Regions from separate parts of the Proteiniborus sp. genome, predicted to be linked through region 3. Evidence: riboswitches for the same ligand, from Rfam matches in the RefSeq annotation. Region 3 holds a riboswitch; each other region holds the start of a gene.
The links. Region 3 has a riboswitch for molybdenum cofactor ahead of ABV008_RS14925 (S-layer homology domain-containing protein). Riboswitches for the same ligand answer to the same signal wherever they lie in the genome.
Positions count from the first base shown of each region.

Region 1: linked by a shared signal. The riboswitch ahead of ABV008_RS12830 (NADH-dependent [FeFe] hydrogenase, group A6) and the one ahead of ABV008_RS14925 (S-layer homology domain-containing protein) in region 3 are both predicted to bind molybdenum cofactor.
Region 2: linked by a shared signal. The riboswitch ahead of ABV008_RS07015 (alkaline phosphatase family protein) and the one ahead of ABV008_RS14925 (S-layer homology domain-containing protein) in region 3 are both predicted to bind molybdenum cofactor.

Region 1 is NZ_JAWRHZ010000060.1:65,175-68,364, forward strand. It holds gene typA (translational GTPase TypA) at 1-985, shown strand, start outside; molybdenum cofactor riboswitch at 1,028-1,146, shown strand; gene ABV008_RS12830 (NADH-dependent [FeFe] hydrogenase, group A6) at 1,407-3,143, shown strand; gene ABV008_RS12835 (ECF transporter S component) at 3,153-3,190, shown strand, end outside.
Region 2 is NZ_JAWRHZ010000036.1:77,980-81,169, reverse strand. It holds gene ABV008_RS07025 (molybdopterin-dependent oxidoreductase) at 1-76, opposite strand, end outside; gene ABV008_RS07020 (ECF transporter S component) at 66-644, opposite strand; gene ABV008_RS07015 (alkaline phosphatase family protein) at 670-1,626, opposite strand; molybdenum cofactor riboswitch at 1,714-1,833, opposite strand; gene ABV008_RS07010 (2Fe-2S iron-sulfur cluster-binding protein) at 1,977-2,726, opposite strand; gene ABV008_RS07005 (NADH-ubiquinone oxidoreductase-F iron-sulfur binding region domain-containing protein) at 2,716-3,190, opposite strand, start outside.
Region 3 is NZ_JAWRHZ010000065.1:58,202-61,391, forward strand. It holds gene ABV008_RS14920 (Ig-like domain-containing domain) at 1-271, opposite strand, end outside; gene ABV008_RS14925 (S-layer homology domain-containing protein) at 333-1,379, opposite strand; molybdenum cofactor riboswitch at 1,482-1,604, opposite strand; gene ABV008_RS14930 (prolyl oligopeptidase family serine peptidase) at 1,922-2,629, shown strand; gene dhaK (dihydroxyacetone kinase subunit DhaK) at 3,017-3,190, shown strand, end outside.

The DNA.
Region 1 (3,190 bases), on a different contig from region 3:
AGTATCTGGTGTTGAAGGAATACACATAGGAGATACAATCTGCTCACCTGAGCGTCCTGAGCCACTTCCTTTCGTGCAAATATCAGAGCCAACTATAGCTATGACATTTTCAGTTAACAATAGTCCTTTTGCAGGTCAAGAAGGAAAGTTTGTAACATCAAGACAGGTTAGAGAAAGACTATTTAAAGAACTCAATACTGATGTAAGCTTAAGAGTAGAAGAAACCGACTTAACAGATTCATTTAAAGTATCAGGAAGAGGAGAGCTTCATCTTTCTATTTTAATAGAAACTATGAGAAGAGAAGGCTATGAATTTCAAGTTTCAAAACCAGAGGTTTTATTTAGAACTATTGAGGGAAAGAAACATGAACCTATAGAAAAAGTTACTATAGATGTGCCAGAAGAATTTGTTGGTTCAGTCATAGAAAAACTTGGACAAAGAAAAGGAGAGCTAGTTACTATGACACAGCCTACTGGAGGATATACTAGATTAGAATTTTTAATACCTGCTAGAGGGCTTATAGGGTATCGTTCAGAATTTATGACTGACACTAGAGGTAATGGTATATTAAATTCAGTATTTGAAGGATATCAGCCATATAAAGGAGATATTCCAAGAAGACCTCAAGGCTCATTAGTAGCTTTTGAATCTGGAGAAGCTGTAACATATGGGTTATATGCAGCACAAGAAAGAGGAACCTTATTTATTACACCAGGAACTAAAGTATATGAAGGTATGGTAGTAGGTCAAAATGCAAAGTCTGATGATATAGAAGTAAATGTATGTAAGAAAAAACAACTTACAAACACTCGAGCATCAGGCACAGACGATGCTCTAAGACTTTCACCACCTAATGTTATGAGCCTAGAGGAAGCATTAGAGTTTATTGAAGCAGATGAGCTACTAGAGATTACTCCCGAAAGTATTAGAGTAAGAAAAAGTATACTTGATAGTAGCTTAAGATATAAATCTAAAAAGAAATAAAATCTATTGACACAAATATCACAATAAATTATTATTTATATAATAATAGAATAATTCCGAGTTTATAATCCTAAAGACAATTGTCTATGGAATATAAACCTATGGGTATGAATAGAAATATTCATGCCTCCCGTGTTTGGAAAGGAGCCATATTTAACTACCGATATTGTTATACAACTATTGGTTTGTTTACTATTACAAAAAACTCCTTTTAGAAGGAGCTTTTTTATAATGAAAAGGGAAGCTTTACTTTATTATCTCATATAAAAGAACTTTCTATGAATGAGCTTTAAGCAGATTGCAGAAATCTTTGATTTCGTGCAAGTCGCTCTTATGCAGTGGCTCAAAAAAGGCTACCTTATAATTCTTTTTAGGAGCCTTTTTTATATAATTCAATATTTATTATAGGGGGACAAATGTTATGGAAAACGTTAACATTACGATTGATGGTATCAAGACTCAAGTACCAAAGGGGACAACCGTTTTAGAAGCTGCTAGAGGATTAAGCATCCATATACCAACCCTTTGTTTCCTGAAGGGAATCAATGAAGTTGGTGCTTGTAGAATGTGCGTTGTAGAAGTGAAAGGGGCCAGGACTCTCCAAGCATCCTGTATTTTACCTGTTTCAGAAGGTATGGAAGTTAAAACAGCCTCAAAAAAAGTTAGAGAAGCTAGAGCAACAATTCTTAAGCTCATTCTTGCAAGGCACGAGAGAGAGTGCCTCACTTGTTCCAGAAATCTTAACTGTGAACTTCAAAAGCTTGCTGAAGAAATGGGAGTAGATGGGCTGGAATATCAGGGAGAAAAAAATGTTTATGATATTGACCAGATGTCACCTTCAATAGTGAGAGATCCAAACAAATGCATACTTTGTGGAAGATGTATAAGCGTATGTAAAAGTGTTCAGGGAACAGCTGTGATAGATTTTGCTGGGAGAGGAATTAAAACAGTAGTATCTGCTCCTTTTAACAAAAGCTTGTCAGAGGTTGCTTGTATAAATTGTGGCCAATGTATAAAGGTGTGCCCTGTTGGCGCATTAAGAGAGAAGGATGATAGGAATAAAATATGGGATGCCCTAGAAAATAATGATACGTATGTTGTTGTCCAGACTGCTCCTGCAGTTAGAGTTGCTTTAGGAGAAGAGTTTGGTATGCCTGTAGGGACTAATGTAGAAGGGAAAATGGTAACTGCACTTAGAAGATTAGGTTTTGATAGAGTATTTGATACAGATTTTGCAGCAGACCTAACAATTATTGAAGAAGGTACTGAGCTATTAGGCAGAATAAAGAATGGTGGAAAACTTCCAATGATTACATCTTGTTCACCAGGCTGGATAAAATATTGTGAACATTATCACAATGATTTTCTAGATAATTTGTCAAGTTGTAAATCTCCTCACCAAATGCTTGGGGCATTGACCAAATCTTATTATGCAGAGAAAATGGGCATAGATTCTAAAAAAATATTTGTAGTATCTGTTATGCCTTGCACAGCTAAAAAATATGAATCTGCAAGAGAAGAACTATCTGTAAACGGATTCAAGGATGTGGACGCAGTTATTACAACTAGAGAGCTAGCCAAGATGATAAAGGAAGCTAGAATAGACTTTAAATCCTTAGAAAACCAAAGCTTCGATAAGGTTATGGGAGAATCTACAGGTGCTGCAGTAATATTTGGTGCTACAGGTGGCGTTATGGAAGCAGCTTTGAGAACTGTAGCTGATATATTGACAGGACAAGATTTAAAAGAAATAGAGTATGCTCCAGTAAGAGGACTTGAGGGCATTAAGGAAGCTACTGTAAAGATAGGAGATCTTGATGTAAAGGTGGCTGTTGCTCATGGTACAGGTAACGCAGGTAGACTTCTAGATAGAATTAGAAATGAAGAAGCTAATTATCATTTCATAGAGATAATGGGATGCCCAGGAGGTTGTATAAACGGCGGAGGACAGCCAATTATTATGGATAAGGATAAGACAGATGAAGTGTGCAGGCAAAGAGCACAGGGATTATATACTATTGATAGAGAAATGCCTTTAAGAAAATCTCATAATAATCCAGAAATTAAAGCTTTATATGATGAATACCTAGGGAAAGCTAACGGACATAAGGCTCACCACCTACTACACACTCATTATATAAAGCGAGAAAGATATTAGGTGATATATATGAATAAGAAAACAAAAACATTAACAAGAACAGCTAT
Region 2 (3,190 bases), on a different contig from region 3:
CTTTGTTTAAAAAGGCTAAAACAAGTGTTGCAATTGCTAATAATACAATTACGAATATAACACTTTTATTTTTCACTGACATCACCTTGCCTATTTGTGTTATTTATAATATTTGTCTTTCTCAACTCTTTGGCAATTTTGTATGCTATAAGACCCCCAAGCCCACCTGATAATGATGCTGCACTTAATGATAAAAGTAATGGAATTAATGGCAGTCTAAAAAATGCTAATGAAGACAAAAATGTTCCAGAAACATTAGCTATCAATCCAAGAATAAAAAATACTGTTGTACTAAAAAATCTTTCTCTTGCTAATTTTGCTCCAACATCAACCATAACTCCAGGTAAAGTATATGTAATAATGCTAATTGCTCCATGTGTACCATATGCACCTGTTATAATAACTAGTAAAGCTTGTATGAATCCTATAAGAGTTCCTGTACCTATCTTTCCTGTTATGCCTATACCTAAAACCAGCCATAGCATATAAAAACCGCCTGCTGCTGCACCGCCGGGAATAAAAAGCGGACCAGTTATTATGTGTATTAAAGGCACTATTATGGGCTTTATTGCTATACCTAAAGCCGAAGTCAATGCTATGATCACTAAATCAAACATTGAAAATCTATTTAAAAATCTCTTCATAGTCCATCCCTACTTTATTTTAAAATTATTCTTTGACTATTATGGGTATAAACATATCTAAAGATAAAAAGGTACCATGTTCTCCTCCATTCCCTACATTATGCATACCATGGTCTGACGTTATTATTACTTTTCCTGAAAATTTACTTACCATATTCTCTACATAAGAATCCAATACTTTAAGCTGTTTTAAAGCTTGTGTAGAGTCAGGTCCATACTTATGTCCAAAATCATCATATGAATGAAAATGAACTAAAAGTACATCTGTTGGATTTTCTAATTCTATCATTGCAGTTTCATAAATCTCATCATCAATAGTATCATTTTTGTTTTCATCTATATTTAAAACAGTCTCAACTTCATCAATGACTATTCTCATATTACCTTCGATTATCTTTGAGCTCTTTCCTTGCTGTGAAGCTATGTCGAATATGGTATCAACCTCTAATTTCTTTTTATCTCTACTATGTATCCCTGTATATTTTGGCGTTTCTCCAGTTACCATAGACGTAAATGTTACATCTGTTATTGACGGATATACAGTAAGTGCTTTAGCTCCCTTTTCTAATGTAGATATATAAGGCAAGTATCCTAGATTGATAGATTCCTCGTAGAGTTCATATCCTAAACCATCAATATATATTATTAGAATGCTATCATTTGATTCTAAAGACTTTAAAACCATATCCTTTATATCAGTAATACTTTTATTTGGAGGGTTATCAACTATTCCTATAGGGTTTTTCACAGTAAAATCATTACACTTAACTATTACATTATTTAAAATAGAATTACTTACTTCTAAATTTTCAGTATATAAGACGTCTCCATCTTCAGTATATATGGCATAGCCATTTGTTTTATCTTCAGATCCTTTAATTATCTGGACTTCCCTTACATCTTTAGAATATATAAAAGTCAAACTAACTACACAGACAAGTAAAATTATTATAAATAATAAAACCAAATATTTTTTTCCCATGTAATCTCCTCGTTTATTTTTATAAGCACAAAAAAAGTAGTTTCAAAAGGAAACTACTCACTAGCCAATAATCAAAGAATTATAAAGCTGGTTTGCTCGCTGTTTCCTTTCCAAATACGGGAGGCATAAATATTTCTATTTATACCTAACGGTTATCCACCATATTAAATATAACTTAGGTAAAATAACTCGGAAACTTTCAATTGCTATATTAATAATATCCATAAATATTTTCTATAAATACTTTCTATATAACTCTTAAATCTCCTCTTTTTTGTTAGTAAGTTGTCAACTTAAAAAACATTAAATAAAAATACCAAGACAACGCAGTGTCTTGGTATTAAAATAAACTATAGTTTTTCAAAAACTTCCTTGAACTTCTCACCTGTCAACTTTCTTTTGCAGTCTTCACATAATGGTTCTTCAATTATTATGTCCAGCTTATTATTAGCATAATGAAAAGCTTCATTTGTTGTATAATATCTGCCACATTTAGAACACTTAATTAAATCAAATGTTCTATTCCATATTATTCTCTTTCCATCTTTATCTATTAAGCTTATTGCTTTGGTAGGACAGACCTCTGCACAGGCTCCACATCCTATGCAATCCTTTGAAGCATCGTCATAAGGAGTAGATACCTTTTTAGTTGTACCTCTATTGACCATTGATATTGCATTGGTTCCCATGGTTTCACATGCCTTAACACATAACCCACATAAAACGCAGTCTTCTTTTTCATCAGTATTCATATATCTTTCAGGTGCTACAACTCCATATTCTTTTGCCAAATTCTTAATATATTCATTATTAGGAGTCCTTAACAGTAGAAGCATAATAATATTTTTTCTCATTTTTAATATCTTATCAGAGTTGGTTATTACCTCTACGCCATCTTTAATTGGATATACGCATGAAGAAACGACTTTTGTCCTATGTCCTTCTTTTACTTCCACAAGACATAATCTACATCTTCCTAATCCCTCAAATCCTTTTTTATGACAAAGACTAGGAATATTTATATTGTTTCTTTTGGCTAATTCCATAAGTGTTTCTCCTGCTTTGCCTTCATAATAGTTTCCATTTATTTTAAGCTTCAACTAGAGCACCTCCAGTCTTTACTGCACCAACTGCACAATTAGTAAAACAAGTACCACATTTAATGCATTTATCCTTATCTATGGTATGAGGTTCTTTCCTATTGCCAGTAATAGCATCTACAGGACACTTCTTAGCACATAAGCCACATCCTATACATTTTTCTTTGTCTATATAATAGCTAGTTAGATTTTTACATACTCCAGCAGGACATCTTTTATTTACTATATGCTCAATATATTCATCTTTAAAATATTTAATGGTGGTTAAAACTGGATTTGGTGCTGTTTTCCCTAAGCCACATAATGAAGCTTCTTCAATAGTTTCGCCTAACTGGAGAAGCAGGTCTATATCCTCTAGCTTCCCCCTGCCTTCTGTAATATTGGTAAGTATCTTAAGCATAGTATTTATGCCTTCTCTACATGTGGTACATTTGCCGCAGGATTCTTCTGAAAGAAACTCCATA
Region 3 (3,190 bases):
TTTCAATAGGTACTTCTTCTTGATTTTCATCTAGTAGCTTAAAGCAATTTGCGTTGTTATCTTTAACAGACATATTAACTACATTCTTATTAAATAAAAGGTGTATGAGTACATCATTGTCCACTGATTCTTCTCCATTAGAAGGAATAGATTCTACTAGGTCTAAATGGATAGATTTTCCGTCTTCGCTGGAATAAACTGAGACAATAGATACAAAGAAGAGTATTGAAACAAGCATAATTATCTTATAAAATTGTCTATTGTTTTTCATTTTTGCCTCCTATCTAGTTAATAATGATAAAAATACAGGGGAAGCAAGCTCCCCCTGTATTTTACTGAACTGAAAAAGTAACCACTATTTCTTCACCAAGGGAACTACCATTGTTAGCTTTTAAATCCTTGCTCATAATAATTTTATAGTTTTTACCTGCTTCAAGAGCAGTTAGTGGTTTAATAAATATATATGATTTTTCATTATCTACACCATTAATTCTAAATACTTCATTTAATACTTCTTGATCGTCATTATCTTTAAGCAATATTTGTTTCTGATTATTTTCCCAATTATCACGGACAATACCACGATCAAATTCTAATTTAATAATAATATTTTCATTGTTTTTTAGTCCTTCATCTAACTTAGCTAAATCTACGGATTTATTATCTACAATTGATGTAAAATAAGCTCCTTTAAATGAAAGTGGAGATTTTCCATTACCTTTAGAAGGCTCTTCGCTTGTTATGCTTTCTTCAGCATCTTTTGTGGCTTCTTCAGGCTTAGAGGCAACAGCTTTTTCTAATAATACAACTGCTTCAGAACCTAATACTTTATCTAGAGGTTTTACTTTATTTTTATCATTTATCCAACCCTTTTGGGATAAGGCTTCGACAGCACCTATTGCCCATTTTGGCACTTCTTTAGAGTCATTAAACTGTAAAAGCTTGTCTGCTTCCTGTTGTACATTTAACTTTAATGCTCTTGCTAACATCATATAAGCTTCTGCCTTAGTAATTTCTGCATCAGGACTAAAAACGTCGTTACCTTTTCCAACAACATATTCTGCTTTAAAAGCTTTAGCTACTTCTTTGTAATAGTTAGCTTGTTCTGGTATATCAGTAAAATTTATAGCTGCAGTTTCTTTAAAATTAAACAAGCTATTAATCAAAGCTACAAATTCTACTCTGGATAGTGCTTTGTCAGGATTAAACGTATCATTTTCGTATAGACGTGACCATCCCTTATGTACCCATTCATTGAATTGAGGTTGTTCAGTTTCTTTAACACCTTCTGTAGAGTCAGCAAAAGAAATTACTGAAAACATCATTAAAAAAGCAATTAATAAACTGATTGTTGAGAATAATTTTGTTTCTTTTCTCATAGTAAACTCCTCCTTAAAGTTAGTATAATAATATATAGAGCCGCAATAAAAAAACGGCTTCCTTTTAGAAACCGTAACATACAGAGTCAACCATTAAGAATTGATTGGCTTATTAGTTATCTACTTTCCAAAAGGGAGGCATAATCGTTTCCAATTATACCCTATAGGATTGCTTCCGTAGCAGCTAGTGCCTGTAGGAACACAATCTCGTAGAATTTTTTAGTTATATAAAATTATCAATAATAATTATATCATATATTTTAACTTAATGTTCTAATGTTATGACAAATCATAATTAATAATAGACATACCTCAATTTAAAAATCAAATTTCATCTCAACCAATAAAGCTGCTATAGTAAGATGTTCTGTTAGCAACTGACCAAATCTAGACGCAATCATATCTCCATAGAAATGTCTTAGGGCATATGCGAAGTCAAGTAGATTTCGTAGAAGTCTTTTTATAACAAAGTCCTCATCTGCAAGCTAAAGACTGTACTTATGATAGCGATCCTTGCCCAAGCAGCATGTTATCCCCATGGCATGCGGAAATTGTTTATCAAATTAACTGATGATTTACTAATACAATTAAAAGTAGGATACATAAAATATACCACCTTTACAATTTTTTCGGCATATAATATGCTAGATGAAAAGGGACCAGTTTTACTGAATATCAATCCCAATAAAATTGTAGTAGTAGGAAGTTCTGCTGGAGCTTATTTGGGTTTACTTTCTGGAACTTTTGAAGAAAAACCTAGTTCAATAGTATCTTTCTACGGATATGGAGACATACTTGCAGAATGGTATGGTATGCCTAGTGAGTATTACTGCAAAATGCCCTTAGTTACCAGAGAAGAAGCCTATGGTGTAATAAACAATGAAGCTATAACACAGGGTTTTAGAGAAAGATTTATATATTATTTATATTGTAGACAAAAAGGGATATGGACAAAAGAAGTAAGTGGGTATCACACATTATTTCAAAAAGAAAAGATAATACCTTTTTGTCCAATATATAATGTAAGTTCAGATTTTCCACCTACTCTTTTGATTCACGGAGATAAGGACACTGATGTGCCATATGAACAATCGGTTAAGATGGCAGAAAAGTTAGAGGAATATGGAATAAATAACAAGCTAATAACTGTTAAGAATGAAGGACATTTATTTGATAATGATATGAAAAAACTTGCAACAATAGAGGCTCTCAGTCAAGTGTTGGGTTTTTTAGAAGAGAATCTATGCTAGAAGAAAGAGAAGTCACACTGAAACAGCTTAAAATGTTTATTTTATTAAGGAAACTATAATATATAAAAAATTTGAAGGCTTGTGCATATAATTAGAACGAGAGGCATATTTATAGTATAAGCAAATGGACAGATAATATTAATTAAATATTTAATGGAGATTTGGAGAACCGCGCTATCTAACTTATGAAAACATAAGGCTAGATAAGTGCGGTTTTTTGCATAACAAAAAAGTTATAAGGCTTGTCATAATTTAAGTTCTTAAAAATATATATGTAATACAACATAGAGTCTGAATTTATAAGCTATGTGAAGGCTTAGGAAATTAATCAAATTAAAAGAAAGGCGTTTTTATTAGTAAATTTAATTATTGAAAGGAAGTGATGTAGTGAAGAAGATTATTAATGACAGAGAAAGCGTAGTAGAAGAAATGCTTCAAGGTATAGTTGCAGCTTATCCTGAGTATGTGAAAAGAGTAGAAGGTTTCAATGTACTAGTTAGAAAAGATTCACCAATAAAAGGTAAAGTAGGTTTGGTAAGTGGTGGAGGAAGTGGGCATGAG